DNA from 3 places in the Sphingomonas sp. Leaf30 genome. Region 3 is predicted to be linked to each of the others. Evidence: riboswitches for the same ligand, from Rfam matches in the RefSeq annotation. Region 3 holds a riboswitch; each other region holds the start of a gene.
What was found. Region 3 has a riboswitch for cobalamin ahead of ASE89_RS08215 (DUF1636 domain-containing protein). Riboswitches for the same ligand answer to the same signal wherever they lie in the genome.
Positions count from the first base shown of each region.

Region 1: another riboswitch for cobalamin. It lies ahead of ASE89_RS12715 (DUF1852 domain-containing protein); the one in region 3 lies ahead of ASE89_RS08215 (DUF1636 domain-containing protein).
Region 2: another riboswitch for cobalamin. It lies ahead of ASE89_RS12705 (TonB-dependent receptor); the one in region 3 lies ahead of ASE89_RS08215 (DUF1636 domain-containing protein).

Region 1 is NZ_LMKZ01000016.1:200,438-208,357, reverse strand. It holds gene ASE89_RS19910 (hypothetical protein) at 1-460, shown strand, start outside; gene ASE89_RS12735 (MipA/OmpV family protein) at 450-1,109, opposite strand; gene ASE89_RS12730 (TerC family protein) at 1,444-2,421, opposite strand; gene ASE89_RS20490 (hypothetical protein) at 2,458-2,631, opposite strand; gene ASE89_RS12725 (MFS transporter) at 3,060-4,616, shown strand; gene ASE89_RS12720 (acyl-CoA thioesterase) at 4,814-5,578, opposite strand; cobalamin riboswitch at 5,683-5,881, opposite strand; cobalamin riboswitch at 6,041-6,262, shown strand; gene ASE89_RS12715 (DUF1852 domain-containing protein) at 6,388-7,371, shown strand; gene ASE89_RS12710 (methionine synthase) at 7,399-7,920, shown strand, end outside.
Region 2 is NZ_LMKZ01000016.1:191,820-199,739, reverse strand. It holds gene ASE89_RS12705 (TonB-dependent receptor) at 1-1,911, opposite strand, end outside; cobalamin riboswitch at 2,081-2,317, opposite strand; gene ASE89_RS12700 (hypothetical protein) at 2,699-3,004, opposite strand; gene ASE89_RS12695 (hypothetical protein) at 3,071-3,307, shown strand; gene ASE89_RS12690 (conjugal transfer protein TraG N-terminal domain-containing protein) at 3,312-6,083, opposite strand; partial or broken gene ASE89_RS12685 (conjugal transfer protein TraH) at 6,096-7,487, opposite strand; gene ASE89_RS12680 (conjugal transfer protein TraF) at 7,556-7,920, opposite strand, start outside.
Region 3 is NZ_LMKZ01000002.1:322,948-330,867, reverse strand. It holds gene ASE89_RS08240 (TonB-dependent receptor plug domain-containing protein) at 1-771, shown strand, start outside; gene cobO (cob(I)yrinic acid a,c-diamide adenosyltransferase) at 771-1,370, shown strand; gene ASE89_RS08230 (ABC transporter substrate-binding protein) at 1,367-2,215, opposite strand; gene ASE89_RS08225 (FecCD family ABC transporter permease) at 2,283-3,278, shown strand; gene ASE89_RS08220 (ABC transporter ATP-binding protein) at 3,272-4,057, shown strand; cobalamin riboswitch at 4,079-4,265, shown strand; gene ASE89_RS08215 (DUF1636 domain-containing protein) at 4,363-4,779, shown strand; gene cobT (nicotinate-nucleotide--dimethylbenzimidazole phosphoribosyltransferase) at 4,776-5,789, shown strand; gene ASE89_RS08205 (histidine phosphatase family protein) at 5,786-6,364, shown strand; gene cobS (adenosylcobinamide-GDP ribazoletransferase) at 6,361-7,077, shown strand; gene ASE89_RS08195 (cobyric acid synthase) at 7,045-7,920, opposite strand, start outside.

The sequences.
Region 1 (7,920 bases), on a different contig from region 3:
CGGGTTAAGTTTCGTATCGGTTCTGATCATTACCTTCACGCTGACGTGCCTGATCGTTGCCTATCATGCCCTGTCGAATGCGACGGTGTCGAAAACTGCGTGGTGGTGCGCGTACCTTCCGTTGAGCGCGCTCGCCGCATGGTTGACCGCCGCTACCACCGTCAACATCGCGGCTAGCTTGAAATATCACGGCGTGGAGGGCGGTGCAGCCGCTCCTGGGATCGGTGCAGCGGTGATCGTGATTGCTGGACTCATCGCGGCCACCGTGCTGGTCCGAGGACGTGGTAATCTACCGTACGCAGCTGTTTTCCTTTGGGCGCTTGCTGCTATCTTCGCTGCAGGTGGCCAAGCTGCAGGACCTATTGCCGTAGCAACCGGCGCTGCCGCGATCCTCGTTATTTCAGGCTTGGTCGCTGGCTACCGGCGCAGGGTATATGCGTCTGGTTCGATTACAGGTTGAAACTAAATCCGTAGCCGAGACCTAGGGTGAATTGGGTCCGGCGCCCGCGTTCGCGGATGAGGGGTGAATCGCCTGCGTTCTGACCTAGTCGATCCAGGCCAGTGAAAAGCGTGATGGCGCTTCGCCGGTTTAGGGGACGAATTACGGTACCGCCTACACCGTAGGACAATAGTCCGCCTGACGCAGAATACGGTCTAAGTCCGGACCGTCGCGACTGGAGCGCATCGATGCCGAAATACGTCTCGATATACTCGCGGCTTGCCAGCGTTGCGCGAGGCCCGATGTTGATGATGGTCCGTCCCCGGCGCGCCTGGTAAGCAACTGACCCGTCGGCGACAACGCCGTCATGCCCGCCGAAGCCGCGACGAACCTCGATCCGTCCACGCCATGGCCCAGCCCGTTTCTCGACGAAGCCTCCCACCTCAACAGCTGCATCTACGTCGCCGAGGCCGCGTAGCGCGTCACTCCCGCCTGTAATGAGGAACGGCGATCCCCCGCGCTCTTCATCCCGCCCAAAGCGGAGCTTGGCGAGCGGTCCTGCCTTCCACCCGTCCCGGTTCACCCCGTTCCAACCCAAACCGTCGGGGATCGAAGCGAAGATGGTGTCCTTGTAGTTGATCCGCAGGTCGGGAAAGATCGACAAGGCCATGTCTCGCGAGCCTTGCCATGCAGGGCTTAAGACTGGTGCGACGCCGACGGTGATGCTCCATCCGGCAGTGCCTGCCTCCAAAGGCCGACCTGCGGGGGGGGGGCGGCCGCAGGTCCGTCTGCGCGAAGCAGGGTTGAGCAGAGACTAGCGCAAGGATGGTTAGAGCGGAGCGCATCCTTATCCCTTTTTTCGGCCCCGTTGATGACGGTCGGTCGGTCATGTCAGCAGCCACCTTATCCCCGCGCGTCGTAAACGCCAGTCCCGGTAGATGGAGTACGGCTATACCCACAGCGTATGACCGGTCCGCTTTCAATGCCGGCGGACGCGTTCAAACTCAGGCCGAAGCAGCCGCTCGCGTTTTCCACAGGGACCAGCCGACGCCGCAACCCAGTATCGCAAAGGTTACCGCCAACGACGCTGCGGGCGGGAATTTGGCGAGCCCGAACATGTCGGCAACGAAGATTTTCGAGCCGATAAATACCAGCAACGCGGCCAAGCCGTATTTAAGGTAATGGAACCGGTCGACCATCGCGGCGAGCGCAAAATAGAGCGCGCGTAACCCAAGGATAGCAAAGATGTTCGACGTGTAGACGATGAATGGATCCGTTGTGATCGCGAAGATGGCCGGCACGGAATCGACCGCAAAGATGACGTCAGCGCATTCGATCATGACCAGAGCCAGTAGTAACGGCGTAGCGATCCGGCGCATGCGCCCCGTCGCTGGGTCCTGCTCTTTCACCCAGAAACGTTCCCCGTGAAGTTGGTCGGTAACCGGCATGCGCTGGCGAACCCAGCGTAAAACGGGCGAACTGGCCACGTCATATTCCGTGTCTGCAGTCAGCCACATCTTGATACCGGTGAAAACCAGGAAGGCAGCAAAGACGTATAATACCCATTCGAACCGATCGACCAATGCCGCACCAAAACCGATCATCACTGCACGCAGGACAATGACACCCAGGATGCCCCAGAACAATACACGGTGCTGGTGGATGCGGGGGATGGCGAAGTAGCCGAAGATCATGGCGATGATGAACACGTTATCCATCGCAAGGCTCTTCTCGATGACGAAGCCCGTCACGTAGTTGAGGCCGGCAGTCGGCCCGATATACCACCAAATCCATCCGCCGAACGCCAGTCCCAGCGTGATGTAACTTGCTGACAATGCAAGGCTCTCGCGTACCCCAATTTCTCGTTGTCCGCGGTGCAAGACACCCAGATCGAGGATCAGCAACGTTGCGACGATGCCGAGAAATGCCAGCCACATCCAGACAGGCGTACCAAGGAATAATAAGGAAAGCAGCTCAGGCATGGGGACCTCTGACAAACGTGATGACGTGGGGCGGGATCAGCGATCAGGAGGGCAGGTATCTCGCGGTGGTGCGCACAAGCGACCTTCCAAGTGCAACTCAAAGCGCTTCAATTGCAGCAGAATTGGAGAAATTGGAGTTCGGCGCGCCATCGCGATACGCGCGCGCTCGTCCAACTGCTGATGCAGTTCGGCGAGTCTGTTGGTTTCCATGCTCAGAGCCTCTTTTCAATCGGTGATCGAAAGATCGGATCATCAACGACGACAGGAGGCAAAGCGGCCAGGCCTATATCGAGATAACCCGATGCGGTCCGACATCACAATCACCCAAGGGAAATTGTCAGAGGGGCCCGGCCCGCTTTTTATAGATAGGTTACGGTTTGCGGTGATCAAGCAGTTTCAATATTTGATAACGACCGTAGTCTGCGCTCAATCTGCCGCACTTCTCATCCCAAAACATCACGCCGATCGGGAAGATGAATCGGTCGAAAACGCCCCTTTCTGGACGCTCAGTTTGGCGAGCCGCAAGCCTGAAAGCCATTCGGCCAGCCATAAGCCGCAACGTGCCCCGCCGGCAGGTGCTCTGCTTGCAGCAGGCAAGCCGTGCGGCGTATGTCGCTACTGCTGGTGGGGGGGAATAAATGGCGAATGGCATTAGCAGCCGCGGAAACTCGGTTGTCGGCGAGCGCTGGCCGCTCTTCTGGGCAGGCTGTGCGGCGATCAGCGTTGGGGTGGCCTTTCACTTACCAATGCTCGCGATGGCCCATACGATGGGCAATCACCTTTCGGGTATGGCTATGGACGGATGGATGTATCTAGGCATGGCGCTGATCGGTATCGGCGTGCCGGCAGCTATATTTGGCGCTTTACCCAAGAAACGGCCTGATCACAGGGCAGCCGTTGGCGTCGCATATGAAGCGCCCGATGATACCCCTCTGACGCGCTCGCATGCTGCCGTTCTGCTGGTGCTTACCCTCGGGCTCATCATCGACACTATGAAGCCAGCAACGCTCGGCTTCGTGCTCCCCGGCATGCGTGGCGAGTATGGGCTCGCTAAATCGACCGTTGCCCTGCTTCCGTTCGTTGCCCTTACGGGGACCACAGTTGGCTCGTTTCTGTGGGGGTGGCTTGCGGACATCTATGGTCGGCGTGTGTCGATCCTGTTGTCGACGATCCTGTTCGTTTCGACATCCATCTGCGGCGCTATGCCTTCCTACAGCTGGAACCTGGTCATGTGTTTTCTGATGGGGTGCTCGGCTGGCGGAATGCTGCCCGTTGTCTACACGCTGTTGGCGGAGATCATGCCTCCACGGCACAGAAGCTGGGTTCTTGTGCTGGTTGGTGGCACGGGACTGGTCGGTGGCTACCTCGCAGCTAGCGGTGCAGCGCATCTGTTCGAGCCCCTGTTCGGCTGGCGTAGCTTGTGGCTGCAGGGCTTTCCCACCGGTTTGCTGCTGCTTGCGATGGCAAGGTGGATTCCTGAGTCCCCGCGCTTTCTGTTGGAACGGGGTATGGACGCCGAGCTAGCTGACATGGCTCGAAAGTTTGGCATCGTCAGGCGTGCGCCACAAGAAGCCCCAGCGGACGCTGGCAGCGCAGCGGCTCACCACCGCGAATTGACCATCGCCCTGGTGATCACGGCCCTGTCCTGGAGCTTCGTCAACTTCGGCTTGTTGCTATGGCTGCCTTCGGATCTTCAAGATCGAGGCTTCAGTGCCGAGATTGCAAGCGGCATTATCGCCAGCTCAGCACTTGTTGCCCTGCCCACGATCATGATCGCGGCCTTCCTTTACAGCCGTTGGAGCAGCAAGCGCACTCTGATCGGCACTGTGCTTCTCACACTCGCCGGGCTTGCCGGAGCCCTACTGCCGGCGCCTACCCTGGCTTGGCCACCACTGCTCATCGCAGTGATCGCGTTACTGGTGGTTGGCACAAACGGATTAATCGCCGTGCTACTTCCCTATGCAGCCGAAAACTACGCATTACGCGTACGTGGACGCGCTACCGGGCTTATCGCGGGTAGTAGCAAATTTGGTGGCGTTGCTGTCCAGCTGGGGGCCTTCGCTGGATTGATCCCGACGATGGGGGGCGCGGCGATCGCGTTGATCATACCAATGACGCTGTCAGCGGTACTGATCGGACGCTCAGGTAGAGAGACGCGCGGCCGCAGCTTACGTGAGCTGGAAGCAACGGCTTAGCTGTCGGCTTCATATCGACCTGCGCGGAGTGTCTCCTTCAGCGGTCAAATGTGTGAAAAACCCAGTCGTAATCACGACTGCACGACAAACAGGTGTTTTCGGACACCCAAGCAGACCTGTCGGCGCTTAGCGTATATCTGGGTCCGTTCTATGTACCGACCCCCTTTTGGGAAGGTTTGGGGGCTGAAGGCCCGGTACTATCCCATACAACCGAACGGCTTCGCTCGACCATTTTCATCAACCGAAACCATCGTGAATAGAGCCGTGGCCGCATGTCGTCGTTCCCCGGATATTAAATCCTCGGCGCTAAGATCAACACTGATGCGCACGGAACTGCGCCCGGTCATCCGTACTTCGGCGGTTAGCTCGACCATCTCCCCCTTCTGGATAGGGGAACGGAAGTCGATCCGGTCAGATGCTGCCATAACCATTACCGCCCGGGCTTGGCGGGTTGAGGCAATGAATGCCGCCTTGCCCATCATGCGAAGTGCATCACCACCATAGAGGGTGCCGTAATGGTTGGTCTGATTCGGGAAAATCATTTCGACCATTCGCAACGGCTGCACCGCATCATGCGGAACCATCTCACCCATCGGTGGCAGAGGGTCTTCGCTTCCGACTGCGACGAGCGTGAAACGGCCTCGCGTACACAGCCGTCGTTCGCCCGATACCGGTGCCTCCGCGATCAGTTCGACCTCGACGTCGAGCGACTTACGTCCAACCCGCACGACGCGACCTGTCACCTCGACCATATCGCCGATCCGGGCAGGCGCCGCGAAATCGATCTTTTCCGAAGAGGCGGTGACGAAGGCCGCGCGACCGTGGCGTGAGGCCGCCAGGAAGGCGACCTTGTCCATATGCGCCAGAGCCACACCACCGAACAGCGTGCCGTGGTGATTGGCGTCACCGGGGAAGACCATGTCGATCAGCTGAATAGGGGTGCTGTGGTGTTCCTGTGGCATCCTGGTCCTCAATCATTCGCGAGGGCATCCAGACGCCAGCGACCAACGGGAGAGGTACACCTCTTCCTACAGCACGCAGCGGCCAGACCGGGCACCCCGCCGGTGGTCGTTATGGCGTCGAAGGCAGGTCTCCTGGCTCGCGGGTCATCGTCGAAATCCCGGCCTTCCCAGCGCTGAAGCGCCAGTGGCACACGAGGGTTTCTACTCGCCGCTTACAGTTGCGGGGGCAGCATCGGAATCGAACCGATTTCCCGTCTTAGCCTTCGGCCAATCGGCGAAGGAACCTTGACCTCACTGAGGTCGCAGGAAACGGCCCTTTACGTCAAGGCCAAGTGGCTTCGCGGACTAAGAACGGCATGGTGGGCGTAGCCGTACCACCGTCCGCCGTGCTTCCACTCATGCCGCCTCATTAACATATAAAGATATCTTTATATGTCTGTTGACAATGATCGCTCGCTCGTGTCGAACGGCCACGTCGAGGTTCCCCATTCCAGGCATGGCGATGGGGCTAAGACGGGAAGCCGGTGGTGTCCTTCGGGTCAGATTCCGGCGCTGCCCCCGCAACTGTAAGCGGCGAGTGGCGGCTCCATTTCGTGTCACTGGGTTCTCGCAAGGAGCCTGGGAAGGCCGGAGCCACTGCGTTGACCCGTAAGCCAGGATACCTGCCTTCGACGCCATAACGTTCCTCGGACGGGGGTTCCTCCGGTGGATCGCGCTTGATGCGACGGTCCGTGGCTTGCCGCCATCCGGGCCTGTTCACGCCTTGCGCGCTTTCGCCTGACCTCCCGCCCGCATAGCCAGGGTGAGTCATGACGAATAGCGGGTTCACATTCTCGATCAGCAGTATCCCGTTCGACGAGGATTATCGTCCGGCCGACAACACGCGCATCACCACCAATTTTGCCAATCTCGCGCGCGGAGACAGCCGACAGGAGAATCTGCGCAACACGCTGGTGATGATCGACCATCGGTTCAACGCGCTGATGCACTGGGATAATCCCAGGGGTGATCGCTACACGCTGGAGCTGAAGATCGTCTCGGCCGCGCTCACGCTCGGGGATGGTGCCGACGACGAAGCCTTCCCGCTGATCGAGATCCTGCACACGACCGTGACCGACCGGATCAGCGGAGAGCGGTCCGACGGCATGATCGGCAACAACTTCTCGTCCTATGTACGTGACTACGATTTCAGCGTCGTCCTGCCTGACCACCTGAAGGCTGGGGGTGGCGGTGCGCCAGAGGGGTTCGGCGATCTGCACGGCAACTTGTTCAAGCACTTCCTTGGCTCGAGCGCCTACCGTGACAATTTCCGCAAGCCGCCGGTTATCTGCCTCAGCGTGTCGAGCAAGGAGGTGTATCACCGGACCGCCAACGTGCATCCGATCCTCGGCGTCGAGTACCGGAACGACAAGTTTTCCTCAACCGATCAGTATTTCGCCAAGATGGGTATGAAGGTGCGCTACTTCATGCCGCCACACAGCGTCGCGCCGTTCGCCTTCTATCACACCGGCGATCTGGTCAGCGACTACACCAACCTCGAACTTGCCAGCACCATCGCAACGATGGAGACGTTCCAGAAAATCTATCGTCCTGAAATCTACAATGCGAACTCGGTCGCGGCGGAGCATTATCAGCCGAGCCTGAAGTATCAGGACTATTCCCTGACTCGCATCGTCTACGATCGCGAGGAACGTGGTTGCCTCGCTGTCGAGCAGGGCAAATTCGCCGAAGAGCATTTCATCAAGCCGCACAGTGCCGCGCTTCGGCGCTGGTCCGCGACCTGCGGCCTCTGATCCCCACGACACGAAGGTATTTGCATCATGACGACATTGTTGCCGACGACGACCGCGGGTAGCCTGCCCAAGCCTTCCTGGCTCGCCCAGCCCGAGACCTTGTGGTCGCCCTGGAAGCTGGAGGGCGACGAGCTGGTCGCTGGCAAGCAGGACGCGCTCCGCCTCGCGGTCGAGGACCAACGGCAGGCGGGTATCGACATCCTCGGTGACGGCGAGCAGACCCGCCAGCACTTCGTCACGACCTTCATCGAGCATCTCGACGGTGTCGATTTCGAGAAGCGCGAGACGGTGCGCATCCGCAACCGCTACGACGCCAGCGTGCCGACGGTCGTCGGCGCCGTATCGCGCCCGAAATCGGTCTTCGTCGACGACGCCCGTTTCCTGCGCGCGCAGACCGATCAGCTGATCAAGTGGACGCTGCCGGGGCCGATGACGATGATCGACACCCTCTACGACGCGCATTACCGGAGTCGCGAGAAACTGGCATGGGAGTTTGCCCGCATCCTCAACGAGGAAGCCCGCGAGCTGCAAGCGGTCGGCGTCGACATC
Region 2 (7,920 bases), on a different contig from region 3:
GCGGCTGTCGAGGATGTTGAGCACCTCGCCGTACACCTCGAACCGCCCGATCTTGCGGGCCGCGCGGACGTTGACGACCGTGCTTCCTGTATCTCGGACGCTGTTGTCTTCGATCAGCGGATAAGGCCCGAGGTGACGAACGCGAACGCTTGCCTCCCACGGATCGAGCACCAGCGCGATCCCGGCGGATGCGGCGTTCTCGAAGGCGTTTGGAATGCGGTCGCCATTGTCGTAGCGCGATCGGCTTGCCGTATAGTTGCCGTCGATCGCAAGCCACGGCCTGGGCCGCCAGAACGCCACAAGTTCATAGCCACGACGCTCGCTGGCACCGGTCGGTTCGACCGCGTTAGAATCTCCGACGAAGCGCAGTTCGCTGTCGACGTCGAGCCACCAATAGGTCGCGGTCAGCGTAATGCCGGGTAACTGCCACCGGGCGCCGACTTCACGGCCGTTGCCGCGCACCAGCACTGGCACAGGCGTTTCGACGTTTACCGAGCCGCGGACGTCGTTGGAGTGGAATCCACGTCCCCAGTTGCCGTAGAACTCCAGCCGGTCGGTCGGCGAGTACGCGATCGATGCCTTGGGCGACAGGATCGTGTCGTCGCCGCTGCCTTCGCCAGCCAACACGGCCGCCTGATCCCGCGCGCGAACGACGTAGTGATAATAGTCCCCACGAACCCCGCCAATCAGGCGGAGACCCGTAACGGGCGTCCACGTCGCTTCGCCATACAGTGCTGCCGACGCTTCCTCGACATGGTAGCGGCCGAGCGACGACAGGAACGATCGCGCGCTGGTGCGATACACACCGACGCTGCCGATATGGTCGTAGCGCTCTTCGGTACCGAGCGAGACGGCAAGGGTCGGCGCGAGCGTCCAACGCTTTTCGCCCCTCGCACCGACGATCCAGCGTTTGTCGAACTGGCGGATCTGCGCGCTGGTCCCGTCCGGATCGGTGTAGGTCGGGTTCGAATACATCGACCAGTCGTAGAACTGACCATACACATTGGCGTGCCAGTCGGGCTGGCGCACCGCGACGTTGCCGACGAGCCGTGTCGTTTCGCCGCGTGCCGTCGGATCGGGTGAACAGAACACGTCCTTGCAGAGCGCGGTACCGATGATGCGCTCGGGAATCTGTTCGGTCGGACGCCAAGTCGCGCGGTAGGCGTTGAGCGAGGCTTCGATCTGGCCCGCACCAGCTGGAGCGGTATATTTCGCGAAGCCAGATGCGTGTCGCAGATGCTCGGGCTCCTCCCATGGTCCGTCATAGACCTTGGTCTGCGCGACGAGCGTCAGCTTCCCCGCGCCAATCCCATCAATCGTCCCGCCCGCTGCGATCCGACCATAGCCATAAGAGCCGCCCTCGACCGAAAGCCACGGCCGAGCAAAGCTGTCGATCGTGGTCATGTAGGCGGCCCCCGCCAGCGCGAAGTCGCCGCCATCGGCACGGTATGGCCCTTTGCGAAAATCCTCGCGTGCGACGATCTCCGGGATCAGTCCGTTGAGATCGAGATAGCCCTGGCCATGACCGTGGGTGCGCAGGTTCATTTGCACCCCGTCGATATAGGTCGTGAAGTCCGAACCGTGATCTAGATTGAAGCCACGCAGGAAGTACTGATTAGCCTTGCCACTCCCCGAGTGCTGCGCAGCGACCATGCCGGGGATTGCCTCCAGCAGTTCGGCGACACGTAGCAGCGGGCGAACCAGCAAGTCGGCACCGGCGACGGTGCCCTCACTCGCTGCATGCGCAACACCAATCTTTGCTTCGCCGCGGCCGAACACGACGATATCGTTCGGTGCCTGTGACGGCACAGCCTCGGTGTCTTGCACCTGAGCCCATGCGGGTGTGGTGCTACATACCGAGGCGATAGCCACGCATTCGAGCCATTTTGCTCGTAATCTCATATTCTTCATGTCCGTCCCCCGTGCGCCAAGCGACTTCGGACGGGGGCGTCCGCTGTGAACGGTCGGCGCGCGTCGGCAGGCGGACGCAAGCGCCCGCGACACGAACCGATGCGACCCCCGCCGCTCGTTCGTCGCTCAGACGGAAGAACCGTGCCCCGACCATCCCCTGGACCAAAGCAAGAGCGACCAGACGCTGGCAGGTCTCCTGGCTCACGGGTCGTCGCTCGACTTACGGCCTTCCCGGATCTCGGCCGTTACGGCGTTGGTCCAGTGGCTGCACCCTCCAAAAGAGGACGCGATGTACGTCTCGCTCGCCGCTTACAGTTGCAGGGACAGCCTCGGCTTCGGGAGAGTATCTCCCACACCGTGTTCCCTATTAAGTCCCTCTCGGGACACCAGCGCGATCACTGCCCAGCGAGATATTCATCCAGCTAGACGAGAAGCGCGTACCCGTGGCACCGTCAATCTGCAAGATCGCTCAGAGCTGCCCTATCGCAGTGCGATCGGCATTGCCGGACAACCACCCCCCACTACGTCCTAAAATGCCAATCAAACGGGATATCGAGACACTGGATAAATTCTCAGTTCACGATCCCAATCGGGACGGTCGGGGAGCTTAGCGTACGATTCCGAACATCCTCTAGCCGGTCCCCACCTACGGGCGACCGGAATGTTTTGACGGAATCACCTGACGGCGCACCGACACGCGCGTGGACGGCACAGCGTATTCCCTGCGCAGCAAGCGCGTTTGCTGTCCCCAGGGCGGTGCTATCACCGATGATGAGGCACAAAGGGATCATTCGAGCGGGATCGCGATCAGCACGATCGCAAGCGACATAACGAACAGCGAACGCCAGATGGCAATTTGACCGAAGATGTGGAGGACCAGGCCCATCCACGAATAGCGCCGGCGGAGGAGGACCGCGCTTCCGACCGCAACAAAGAATGCGATCGTCGTCGGCATAGAGACTGAAGGCGAACGAGATAGCGAGGCCTCGGCGATGGGCATGAGCCCAATGGCCATAACCAGTAGCCAGGAGAAATCGAAAATAAGGGTTCCGGGAAGGTCACCAAGCGATGGCGGGCGGTGCTGAGTCGACACAAAGTGTCTCCTGTAGTGCATTGCTACCTGTGTCATTTCGCACTAGCTTTCAGGGCGAGGTGCGCCATGAAAATAGATCCCCTGCAGCCGATCTTGTACGACAATGATACTAACCCGGGCGTTGGCGCGGGCTGGTGGCAGGCGAACCCTTTTGCCGCGAGTTTGCGAGAGTTCGACGACGAGCAACAGGATTTCCGAAACGGAACCTCGATCAAGCCCAAGACCGTCTTTCTCCTCCAAGGAGCAGTCGTAGCGGTAGTTGGTGGGTTCATCGCAGCCGGTTGGTTCGGACTGCTGCTGTAGCCCCTCACGGCTTTGGTGCTCCCTTGGGGGCTTGTGCAAAGTCTGCTTCGGCAACGCCTCTCAGTCTGCGCTGGTCGGCCTGCACCTCTCTGGCACCTGCTGCGATCAGCGCCTGTTCCCCGGATGTGTCTGGACGACCGGCCGAAACAGCGTGTGCTTTGCCAACCCCCGAACCACCCGAGTAGAGCGCCTCTACAGAGGCTTCCGAAGCGACGGCGGGCAACTTCATGTTGGCCAAGGCAGGGTCGCTTAGCGCTGCTTGAATGTCGCGTTCGATGACATCGGAACGCTGCGATGCCCAGCGACCGATAGCCATGTTGCGAGCATTCTCTCGCGTACCATCGAGATTGGTTTCCCAAAGACCTGGGAGCATGTTCCCGCCGGGCGTGTTGGCATTTTCCTTGTCATACCACCGAGCCAAATCCTGTCGGAGATCCTGCGACAGGTTGAAGCCGCTGTTTTCGGCGTAGCTGGCGTGCTGTTCCAACGACCGTGAAAGCTCTCGGTAATGCCGGGCCTGCTCGTTGTAAGACTGAATTTTGCTTTGAGACTCCTCGATCGCGCGCGTGCGGGATTCGCTTTGCTCGGAGCGTCGCGACATATCCTCCTGATAGAAAGTCCCGTTCTGAGTAGTGGTTCCGCTGCCGACGGAATGATCCGCGCTCAGACCGCCAGTAACAGCGGCCGACTTGTCATGACTGCGCTGCGACGTGTCTTGCTGACCAGTCGTGTCGGTGTTGGTCCATGTCCGGTTATAGCCGAGGCTACCGTCGATCCTTCCGCCAACGCCGGCACCCGTTTTACCTGCACCAACACCAGCATTGGCGTTCGCGCTGACACCGACGCTACCACCGATAACCTTCTGACCGGCATCGGCCGATGTTTTACCTGCCGAGAACTGCTCAGACGTGCCGCTTCCGCTTTGCTCGCGTAGTTCGATCCCGCCTCGTTGTTGGACAGTGCGCCGATCCGAATCTTCGACCGAACTACCCCCCCGAGACCCGGAACTGGCACCGAAGGCAGTCGAGTTGGTATTCGACCACGTATGCCCGTTCCGTAAAGCTTCCATGTGCTGAGTTTCGTTACGACTAGCTTGCTCAAACCCATCAGCGATGCGTGCCGCGGTTGAGGCCTGCCGGCTCTCGGTCGCCATTGCGGACTGGATCGTTGAAGCGTTGAAGGGCAAGTTCGAGATCGCCTTGCTGGTGTCATAGACGTTCTGGCCATCGCCAAACGAGTTGGTCGTTGCGCCGTTGTCGTGCCGGAAGCTTGATGCCATGCCCCCGGACGAGAATGTCGGTGCGTCCGACCACTGATTGCTCTGCCGCATGTTCGACGTCGAGTTGGCAAAGCTGGTATTGCCGTAGCTGTAATTCCCGGTCGTCTGCTCGGCTGCCGCAGCCTCGGCCGCGTTCTGCGCTGGACTGAGGACCGACGTTGCCTGGCCGGAAATGCTCATGGCACCCTTGGCGAGCCCGGCCGCGAGGAACGGAACGGACATCAGCATAAAGCCTGCGATCGTCGCAGTCTCGGCGTTGACCGCGCCGACTCCGGCGTAGGTTCCCAGTGACATCCCGCCTTCCGCGACGCCCTGCGCGGCGCTGGTCGCCCGCGTCGTGCAGATCATGTGGAGGATCACGTACAGCGGTCCCCACGCAGCGAGGTAGAAGAACCCGGTCAGATACCCTTTGAGGGCGCCGACGCCGGTTTGCGGCATCAGGAACAGCGGGAAGATGACAGGGAACATCGCATAAAAGACGACGGTAAGGACGATATTGAGGATCGGAACCCAGCTCATCGCCTGCTGCGCGATCGAATTGTACGTATTGCGCGCCTGGATGTCTGCCCGCGTCGTCGCGAACGTATCGATCGACGCTGCGCCCGGACCACCTGCCATGCCGTCACGCGCCTGCATGAAGGCATTGATGGCAGTGTTTTGGCGCAAGATCGTCTCGTAGTTCGCGCTGGACGCCGTAAAGGCCTGATTGACGATCGGCACATCGCTGCGGAGCTTGGCAGAGGCGACTGAGGTGGACAGCTTGGGGTAGGTTTCCTTGGCCCAAAGCGACGTGTGCGCCTCGATCATGGTATGCCAAAGGCCATCGAGCATGCCGTAGGCCTGCCGGCATGGAATAATGCTGCTGGTGGTTGCGGCACCCGAACGCTCGACCCAAGGTTGCGAGCGCGCAGCCGACCCAGGTCCCATAGCAGCCCAGAGATCCTTGGCCGAGGCGAGGTCCGTCATCGACTTCTGGCCGAGCATGATGTCGCCAAAGACGCAGTTCTTGAAGTGCGCCGACAGGTTGGTCGCAAACTCGGCATCACGGATCTGGAAGTTGCGTGTCGCATCAAGCAGCCGCGCGCCATAGACCATGCCGTTCGTCGAGTAGCTAAGCTGGCTTGGCATCGTGAACACCGTTTCCGCGGTGCGCGTCAGCCAGTCACCGACCTGGCTGGTAAAGCTGGCGATGACACCAAGGCCAAGGGGCACGTTTGCCACGACGGCAGGGGCAAGCGACGGGTTTACGCGGTCGGTAACCTTCACAGTGACGGTTGGCACCATCAGGCACGTGTAGATAAGCGACGAGCCGAGAAACCAGTTCAGCCATGCACGCACGTTCATCGTGAAGGCGACAGCGAGCAAGGCGTAAATCAAGCCGAGGACCATCACCACGCGTAGAAGCGAGCGGTAACCCCCGCCTCCAGTCCATGCTGCTACCGCGTTGAACGTGTTGACGATGTATTCGCCACCGCCAATCGTGAAGACCTCGAGCATCGCCAATCGTCCTTAGTTGAGGCCCTGCGCGCTCAGCCCGCGCGAGAAATTGAGCGAGGCTGCCATCGCCGGCGACATGCTGTTTTGCAGGGTCGACTCCACCATCACCGACTGGTTGATGAGCGCGAGCGTCTGGTTGAGCACCGCCTTCAGCTCTACGTTGCGCTGCGCATAGCGGTTGCGCGCCTCGCTCAGCTGGTCGCGCCACATTTTGCCCATCTCGGCATCGGCGGGCTGCACCTGCACGGTCGACTGGCTGATCCGGTCGAGCATGTTCTCGATCATCGCGGACAGAAGGTTGACCGATACGATCTCGGCAAGCGCGTTGGTCTCACCGGGCGAGAAGCTCTGGTGCGCCATCGCCTGAACCGCGAGCATTTTGTAAAGCGGCAGCGTCGTCATGTTGAGGAGCTGCTGCTCCTGGCCATCCAGTGCCGCATCGGTACGGATCTTGGAGTTGATCGAGTCGATCATCGTCTTGATCTTGGAGCGCAGACCAGGCCCCGGACGGAGTGTCTGCTCGGTCATATTCAGACACTTCTCGTCGTCGTCGCAGTGCAGGATCTTGACCGGCGTTCCGGTGCCGGGACCATCGAGGAGAGCGGTTACGACGGCATCCTCGGCAGGACCGACAAAGCCGACGATCTTTCCTTCCGCCGCCTTCGGGTTGATGACGATCGTGCCGACCAACGTCATCAGAAACTCGGAGAACTCCTTGTCGCTGCCGAATTTGTTCGACTTCTTGATCGCATCCCAGGTGTAATTACGCGGGGCGCCCGGGATCTTGTCGGCCATCGTAGGATCGGTGTTTCCCTCTAGAGTGGCGTCCTGCTCCCCGCCGGCTCCGCAGCCTTGCCGCGACCGCGCCCAGTCGGAAAACTTGCCCTGCGAATTGCCGACCGCTGCGCAGACCGTCGAGCGTGCGCCCGCCATTTTCGGCCAGACCGATCCGACCAGACCTTGCGCCGCTTCACACGACGATATGTTCATCTGGTTCATCTGCTGCGCTTTGTTGGCCATGCTATCCATGACCTTCCCGATCTCGGGCGAGACGCTGTCGATCGCGAGTTGGAAGGCAAAGCCCAACGCGTTGTTGGCAGTCGCCTTCAGCATGGCGACCATCTCGGCGCCATTGATGAAGCTGAAGGAGCCGGTGAACAGATCGATACCGCCACACCCCGCCGACACCTTTGGCATCTGCAGATTGAAGGGCTGCACGCTCTTCTATGGGAAGCGGCTCCAAACGTTGCCCATCGAGTAATAGCCGGCCGTCTGACCCTGATAGGCGCTCGGACCGGTGACGTTGGCGGCCCCACCTGCGTCCTGGAAGAAGTCATTCATCTGCCCGGCAACGTCGGCCCGGGCCATACCAGCCGGGATCATGCTGGCAGCACCGAGGCTCATAGCGACCGCCGCGGTCCGGCGAAGGAAGGCGCGGAGGGGTGAGGGGCGAGGGGAGCGGGTGTGCGCCATCAGAAGTCACCTCCCGGCTTGGAGTTGGTCAGCATGAAGATGCGCTCCATCACTTCGTCGGCCGACATGACGCCGAACCCGACGGGGACAGTCTTGCGCGTCACAGTGTCGAACAGGACGAGCGCCGGCGTGGCCAAGGGCACGCCCATGCGCTGACGCTGCCCGCTGTCGACGACGTAATTGGGAAACTGGCGGCTTGGACCGCCGTCCGTCGATACAGCCATGACGGTGATGCGGTGGCTATCGGCAACCGAGCGCAGGATCGGCGAGAAGACCTCACAAGCAGCACAAGACTGCGCGAAGAAATAGAACATGCCGTAGCGCTGGCCGAGGCGCGAAAGGACCTGGTCACGCGTCGCGGCGC
Region 3 (7,920 bases):
GGCGGATCGGTGCGGCGCGACGAGAATAACCGGTTCGATGACACCACCACCTATCGCGCGCAGGCGAGCTATCGCTTTGCGACCGGGACGCGGGTGCGTGGCGCCTACGGGACGGGCGTGAAGAATCCCGGCTATTTCGATCTCTTCGGTTATTCCGACGGTCGCTATATCGGCAATCCGAACCTCAAGCCGGAGAAGTCAAAGGGGTGGGAAGCCGGGGTCGAACAGGCTTTCGGGGGGGATCGTGCGACGATCGGCGCGACCTATTTCGACAGTCGGCTGACGAACGAGATCTTTACCACCTATCCTGCCCCCGACTTCGTCGCGACGCCCGGCAACCGCAATACGCGATCGACGCAGCATGGCGTCGAGGTGTTTGCCACAGCCCAGCCGATTCCGCAGCTGCGCTTCGACCTCGCCTATACCTATCTGAAGGCGCGCGAGGACGGGGGCGTGGAGATCCGGCGCCCCAGCCATATCGGCAGCATCAACATGACTGCGTTCAGTCGCGACGAGCGCGCCTCGGCAACGCTCGCCGTCCGGTATAATGGCCGGCAGCAGGACGATGCCTATACCGATCCGAGCTATGTCCCTGTCCGCGTCTCGCTCCAGGAATATGTCCTCGTCAACCTGAACGCGGCGTACAAGCTGACGTCCCGGCTATCGGTCTTCGGTCGGGTCGAAAACCTCTTCGACGAGCGGTACGAGGAGGTGCTCAGCTATGTCGGTCAGGGGCGCGGTGCCTATGCCGGCGTGAAGGCAGCATTCTGATGCGGAGCGAGGCGGAGCACACGGCGCGGATGGCCAAGAAGAAGGTCGTCCAGGACAAGATCGTCGCGGCCAAGACGATCGAAAAGGGCCTGCTCATGGTCCACACCGGGCCGGGCAAGGGCAAGACCACCGCGGCGCTTGGCATGGCGGTGCGGATGATGGGGCACGGGCGAAAGGTTGGGATCGTACAGTTCGTCAAGGGTGCGATGACGACCGGTGAGAAGGTCATCTTTGACGCCTTTCCCGATCTGGTCGAATTCAAGCCGATGGGCGAGGGCTTTACCTGGGATACGCAGGATCGGGCCCGCGATATCGCCGTGGCGCGCGAAGGGTGGGACGAGGTCCGCCGGATGATCCTCGACCCGAGCTATGCCATGGTCATCGCCGACGAGATCAACATCGTCCTGCGCTACGACTATCTGCCACTCGACGAGGTACTTGCGGGGTTCGCGGCACGACCGGCGATGACGCATGTCGTGGCGACGGGGCGCAACGCGCCCGATGCTTTGGTTGCCGCGGCGGATCTCGTCACCGAGATGGGGCTGGTCAAGCATCCGTTCCGGGGCGGGGTCAAGGCCCAGGCTGGCGTCGAGTTCTAAGGGTTGCGGCGACGAGCGGCCGGACGCGGCGTGCGCAACTGCGCCGCAAGGCTTTGCGCGGCCCGGACATAGGCAGGGCCTCCGCAGACGGTCCACGCCTCGGGGATGCGCAGACGGGGAATCCCGTCGAGAATCGGGTGATGCAGCATTTCGGTGCCCTGATCGGTCACGCGGTCCGTGGCGCTTTCGACTATGAGATAGTCCGGGCGTGCCAACACCATCTGTTCGAGCGAGAGTTGCGAGAGTGCGGGCTTGCCGAGCCGGGTCGCGAGATTGGCAAGCCCGAGACGCTGCATCAGTTCGTCGACGAGCGTGCCGGTACCGGTCAGGAAACCCCGACGCTGATAATAGGCCGCCGTACGACCACCTCCCGGCGCGCGCGGCAATCGTGCGAGCGCGGTGTCCATCCGGCGGATCAGTGTTTCGCCGCGATCGGGGTGCCCGATGGCGGCGGCAACCTGACGGACTTGCCTCACGATCGCGGCATAGCTGTCCGCGGGGGGCAGATCGAGCGTCGCGACGTGCCGTCCGGCAAGCACGGCGGCGACCGTCTGGCGTCGGAACGGCGATGCGATCACGAGATCGGGGCGGAGCACCAGCACGTCTTCGGCGCTGCCACGGCTGACTGGCATGGTACGCGCGGCGTTGGAGGCTGCGGACATGTTCGGATCGCGCGCGAACCGGGTGAGCGCGACGATCTGCGCGGGGTCGGCCAGCGCCAGAAGATACTGGTCAGCGCATAGGTTGAGCGAAACGATACGCGCCGGCGGTCGAGGCGCTGCCGCCGGAGCAGGTGCGCTGGCGGCAGCGATCATCAGGATGGTCAGGAGACGGCGGCCGCGCATGCGCAAAACCCTGCCGCAGCGGCCGCTTATGCGCTAGGCGGAAATCGATGCGGTGGGATCTGGCACTATGGAACGCGTGACGCGTGCGCGATTGGTCGGTGGCCTAGCGCTGCTTGCGCTGCTGGCCGGCGCCGCGTCGGTCGCGGTGGGTAGCGCGGCGATCCCGCTGGCGCATGTCGTGCGGGCGCTCAGCGGGCAGGGCGATCCGATCGAACGCGCGATCCTGTTCGAACTCCGTCTGCCGCGCGCGATCCTCGGGCTGGCGGTCGGCGCGATGCTGGGGCTTTCTGGTGCGGCGCTGCAGGGGTTCCTGCGCAATCCGCTGGCCGAGCCATCGGTGCTGGGCGCGTCGAACGGGGCATCGCTGGGCGCGGTGATCGCGCTGTATTTCGGGCTGGCGGAGCTACATCCGGCGATGCTGCCGATCGTGGCGATCGCCGGGGCGTTCGCGGCGCTGGGGTTGCTGTTCGTGCTGGCGGCCGGGTCGCAAAGCGCCTTGTCACTGATCCTCGCGGGGATTGCGGTTGGAACGCTGGCCGTCGCGGGGGTCAGTCTGGCGCTGAACCTGTCCCCCAACCCGTTTGCAGCGATGGAGATCATGACCTGGTTGCTCGGGTCGCTCGAAGACCGGTCGTTCAGCCATGTCGCGCTGGCACTGCCCTGTATCGCACTCGGCATGGTGCTGGTCGGCTGGGACGGCCATGCGCTCGACGCGCTGACGCTTGGCGAAGACGGTGCGCGCGCGCTCGGCGTCGATCTGCGTCGGACGCGCATGCGGATGCTGGTCGGGGTGGCGATCGGGGTTGGCGGGGCGGTCGCGGTATCGGGCGCGATCGGGTTCATCGGCCTGATCGTTCCGCATCTCGTCCGGCCGATGACCGATCGTTCGCCATCGACGATTCTGCTCCCCTCCGCATTGGGCGGTGCTGCATTGCTGACCTTTGCGGACGTGCTGGTACGCGTGATCCCGACGTCGAACGAACTCAAGCTGGGGGTCGTTACTGCGTTTCTCGGCGTGCCGGTGTTCCTCGTGCACCTCATGCGCGAGCGGCGGCTATGGTAGCCCTCTCCGCGGACCGCCTCAGCGTCCGCCGTGCAGGGCGGGTCGTGGTCGACGATGTCAGTTTCTCGGCAGAGGGCGGCGCGCTCATCGGGATCGTCGGCCCCAATGGGGCGGGCAAATCGACGCTGGTCCAGGCGCTTCTCGGGCTGGTTCCCGCTACTGGAGATATCCTGCTCGACGGGGTTCCGCTGGCGGAGCGCTCGCGACGTGAGATCGCGCGGACGGTCGCGTATCTGCCGCAGGGTCAAAGTCTTCATTGGCCGCTGAGCGTCGAACGTCTCGTCGCGCTGGGCCGGTTGCCCCATCTCGCACCGCTGTCCCGCATCTCACGGGACGACCATGCCGCGATTGCCCGTGCGATGGCGGCGGCGGACGTAACCTCGCTTGCCGCGCGTGTCGCGACCGAGATTTCGGGGGGTGAGCGGGCCCGCGTCCTGCTGGCAAGGGCGCTCGCGGTGGAGGCGCCGGCGCTGATCGTCGACGAGCCGCTCGCGTCGCTAGATCCCGCGCATCAGATCGCAGTCATGGAGATCCTGCGGGCGCAGGCCGCGCGGGGTGTCCTGGTGATCGCCGTGCTGCATGATCTGGGGCTGGCCGCACGCTATTGTGATCGCATCCTCGTGCTCGACTCGGGACGGCTCGTCGCCGACGGCGCGCCTTCGGCAGTGCTGACGCCGGCTCGGCTGCGTGAGACCTATGGTGTTCGGGCGTGGTTCGGATCGATCGAGGGCGTACCGGTCGTGGTACCGCTGACGCGTGACAGCTCGCAGGGCGATTGACCCGGGCCGCTCGCCCGGCCTATCCCTCTGACCGCGACAGGTTCCCCGGCGACGGGGATGAAAAGGGAACGGGAGAACCCCGGCTGCCCCTGCAACTGTAAGCGGCGAGCCATCGTGCCATCATGCCATTGGGATCCCGGTCCCGAGAAGGCGGCGCGAAGGGCTGTGACCCGTGAGCCAGGAGACCTGCCCGTCGCAGTCGTCTTTCGTCCGGCCAGGGTGCGCCGAGCGGACGGGGGTAAACCCGCGCGACGACATAACCAGCCTGCGGCCTGTGCCGCGGGCGCGTATGTCATGGGGTTTCAATGCCAAATCTACTGGTTCCCGCCGAAGACGGTGCGGCCGTCGTCGCCTGCAGCACCTGCCGCGCGTCCACCGATGCGAAGGACGATGCCGAGGGCATGCGCGGCGGTGCGAGACTCGTCGCGGCGTTGCAGGCGGTCCAGGCAAGCGATCCGCGCTATGCCGGGATTGCGGTCCAGGCGATGCCGTGCCTGTTCGCCTGCCAGGACTTCTGCACCATCCACGTCCGCGGGCCCGAGAAGATCGGCTATGTGCTGGGGCGCTTCACGCCGGATGAGGAAGCGGCGCGGGCGATCCTCGATTACGCCGTGCTGCATGCGGAGAGTGCGGAGGGGCAGGTGCCGTTTCGGCAGTGGCCGGCCGGGATCAAGGGGCATTTCATCACCCGGACGCCCCCCGCGGGCTATGTCGCGCAGTGACGCTGTTCCCCACGGTCGCAGCGTTCGAGGCGGCGCTGGAGGCCCTTCCTGCGGCGGACGAAGCCGCGCGAGGGGCGGCATCGCGGCGGCAAACACAGTTGACCAAGCCACCCGGATCGCTTGGTCGACTTGAGGACCTCGCAGTCTTCATGGCGGGCTGGCAGGGGCGCGAGCGGCCGCGGTTCGAGCGCGCGAGGGCGGCGATTTTCGCCGGAAATCACGGCGTTGCGGTGCACGGGGTCAGCGCCTTTCCGGTCTCCGTAACCGCACAGATGGTCGAGAATTTCCGCCATGGGGGTGCGGCGATCAATGCGCTGGCGGATGCCGTCGGGCTCGAGCTGATCATCGCCGACATCGATCTGGAAACCCCCACGGCGGATTTCACGATAGCACCGGCGATGGACGAAGCCGCTTGTCTCGCCGCACTTAACATCGGTGCGGACGTCGTCGTGCCGGGGCTCGACATGCTTGTTGTGGGGGAGATGGGAATCGGGAATTCTACGTCGGCCGCAGCGCTGTGTCTGCGCAGTTACGGCGGAACCGCCGCTGACTGGGTTGGGCCGGGGACGGGGGTCGATGTGGCGGGAATCGCGCGGAAAACCGCGGTGGTCGAGGCGGGGATCGGGCGGCATGCTGATTTCCCGCGGACGCCGTTCGAGACGTTGCGGCGGGTGGGGGGGCGTGAAATCGTCGCGATCGCTGGCGCGGTGGTGGCGGCGCGGCTGGCGGGGGTGCCGGTGGTGCTCGACGGATTCATCTCGTCGGCGGCGATCGCGCCGATTGCGGCGGCGTATCCTGGCATCACCGAGCATTGCATTGCCGGGCATTGTTCGGCCGAGCCGGGGCATGAGCGACTGCTCGGCGCGCTGAATCTCGAGCCTTTACTGAGACTTGGGATGCGATTGGGGGAGGGAAGCGGGGCGGCGGTTGCGGTGGGAGTGATCCGGTCGGCGCTGGCGGCGCATAACGGGATGGCGACGTTTGCCGAGGCGGGGGTGTCGGTGGCGTGAGTGGGGCGTTCCTGCTCCACCTGTTGCGGCATGGTTCGCCTGAACTAACCGGGCGGATGCTGGGGCGGACTGATAGTCCGGTCACGGCGGAGGGTCTGGCGGCCTGTATGGCTCGGGTAAAACCGCTGAATTTCAAGAAGATCGTCTGTTCTGATCTCATGCGATCGCAGGCTGTTGCGGATGCGATCGGGCGGGAGCGGGGGCTGGCTCCAGCGACTGATGCGCGGTGGCGGGAGCTGGATTTCGGGGATTGGGACGGGCTGGCTGCGGCGGAGATCGACGCTGCGGCGTTGCAGCGGTTCTGGGACGATCCGGATGGTGCACCGCCACCGGGTGGCGAGCGGTGGAGTGATCTGATCGCTAGAATTACGGATGCGATTGAGGACCTTAAGCCTGAAACCTCATTGATCGTGACACATGGCGGGGCGATCCGTGCGGCGCTGAAATCGCTGTGCGGGTTCGGGTTGCGCGAGCTCTGGGCGTTCGATTTGCCCTATGCGGCGCTGGTTACGCTACGGATCTGGCCGGACCGGACGGCGCAGATCGTGGCGCTGCAGACGGATCCGGTTTCGTGAAGCGGCTGATCGTCGCCTTCGGCTTCCTGACGCGCGTGCCGATGCCGCAAGTCGCTGCGGACGCTGAGGATTTTGCCGCCGCAATCCGGTGGTACCCGGTCGTCGGGGCAGGCATCGGGATGGTCGTCGCGGCGGCGGGGTGGGTCGGCGCGCTGATCGATCCGTGGACGGGTGCGCTCGCCGCGCTGACAATTTGGGTAGCGATTACAGGGGCTTTGCACCTGGATGGGCTGGCAGATCTGGCGGACGGGCTGGGTGCCGCGCACGGCAATCGCGACCGGCTGATCGCGGTAATGGCGGATCCGCATATCGGCAGCTTCGGCGTTGTAACGATCGCCTTGCAACTCATTGCAAAGCTTGTCTTATTGCACGCCGTCTCCGCGCAGGGATGGGCGGTCGTGATCGTCGTCCCGATGCTCGCGCGGATCGGCCCGTTATGCTGGGCGCGGTGCGTGCCGCTGCTGCGGGAGGGCGGGCTGGGAGGGATGGTGGCAGGGAAGATCAGGGTGCACGATCTGGTCTTTTGGGGGTGCGTAACAGGGTGTTTAGGGGTGCCTGTGCATGCCGTTGCAGGGGCCCCTGCACTGATCGCTGTATTCGGCTGGTGGCTGATCCGGCGGGTCGGCGGCGTGTCGGGGGATTGTCACGGTGCGGGGATCGAATTCGTCGAGACCGGGATGCTAGTCGCGCTCGCCATTGCCGGCCGCGTCTGAGCCGGCGAGCTGCGACACTGCGATCAGCGCGTCGATATCGAGATGGCGTTCGAGCGTTTCGGCAATCGCATCGAGCGCGGCGTCGATCGACGCCGAATGGTCGGGCCCTACCGCATCGACCCCGAGCCGGCTGAGCCAGGCGCGGCGCTGATCCGCGAGGCCGAGCAGGCCGTGGACATAGCTGCCGGAGACGAGCCCGTCGGGACTGACCGCGCCGTCGCGGCGGCCATCGTCGCGGGTCGTCACCGCGCGCACGGTGTCGGGGCCGGTGGTTTCGCCGATATGGATTTCATAGCCGTCGAACCGTGCGCCGATCGCGGTGCCGGCGACGCGCTCGAGCGTCTTGGCGGGGGACAGGATCGTCGCCACGTCGAGCAGGCCGAGCCCGGGGGCGATACCGGCGGGACCCTCCAGCCCGTCCGGATCGGCGATGCTGCGGCCGAGCATCTGATAGCCGCCGCACAGCCCGAGCACCGGGCGGCCGCGACGGCGATGCGCGTGGATGTCGATGTCCCAGCCCTGCGCGCGGAGAAAGGCGAGGTCGGGGATCGTCGCCTTGGAGCCGGCGAGGATGATCATGTCGGCGTCGGGGATCGGTTCGCCGGGCGCGACCATGACCAACGTGACGCCGGGGTCGAGCCGCAGCGGATCGAGATCGTCGAAATTGGCGATGCGCGGGGTGATCGGACAGGCGATGACGACCTGGCCGTCCTGCCGGCCGTGACCGGTCCCGCGTTCGAGGATGACCGCATCCTCGCTCGGCAGGCGGGCGGCCTCGGGCAGCCAGGGGATGACGCCATAGCCGCGCCAGCCCGACCGCGCCTCGATCGCGCGATAGCCGTC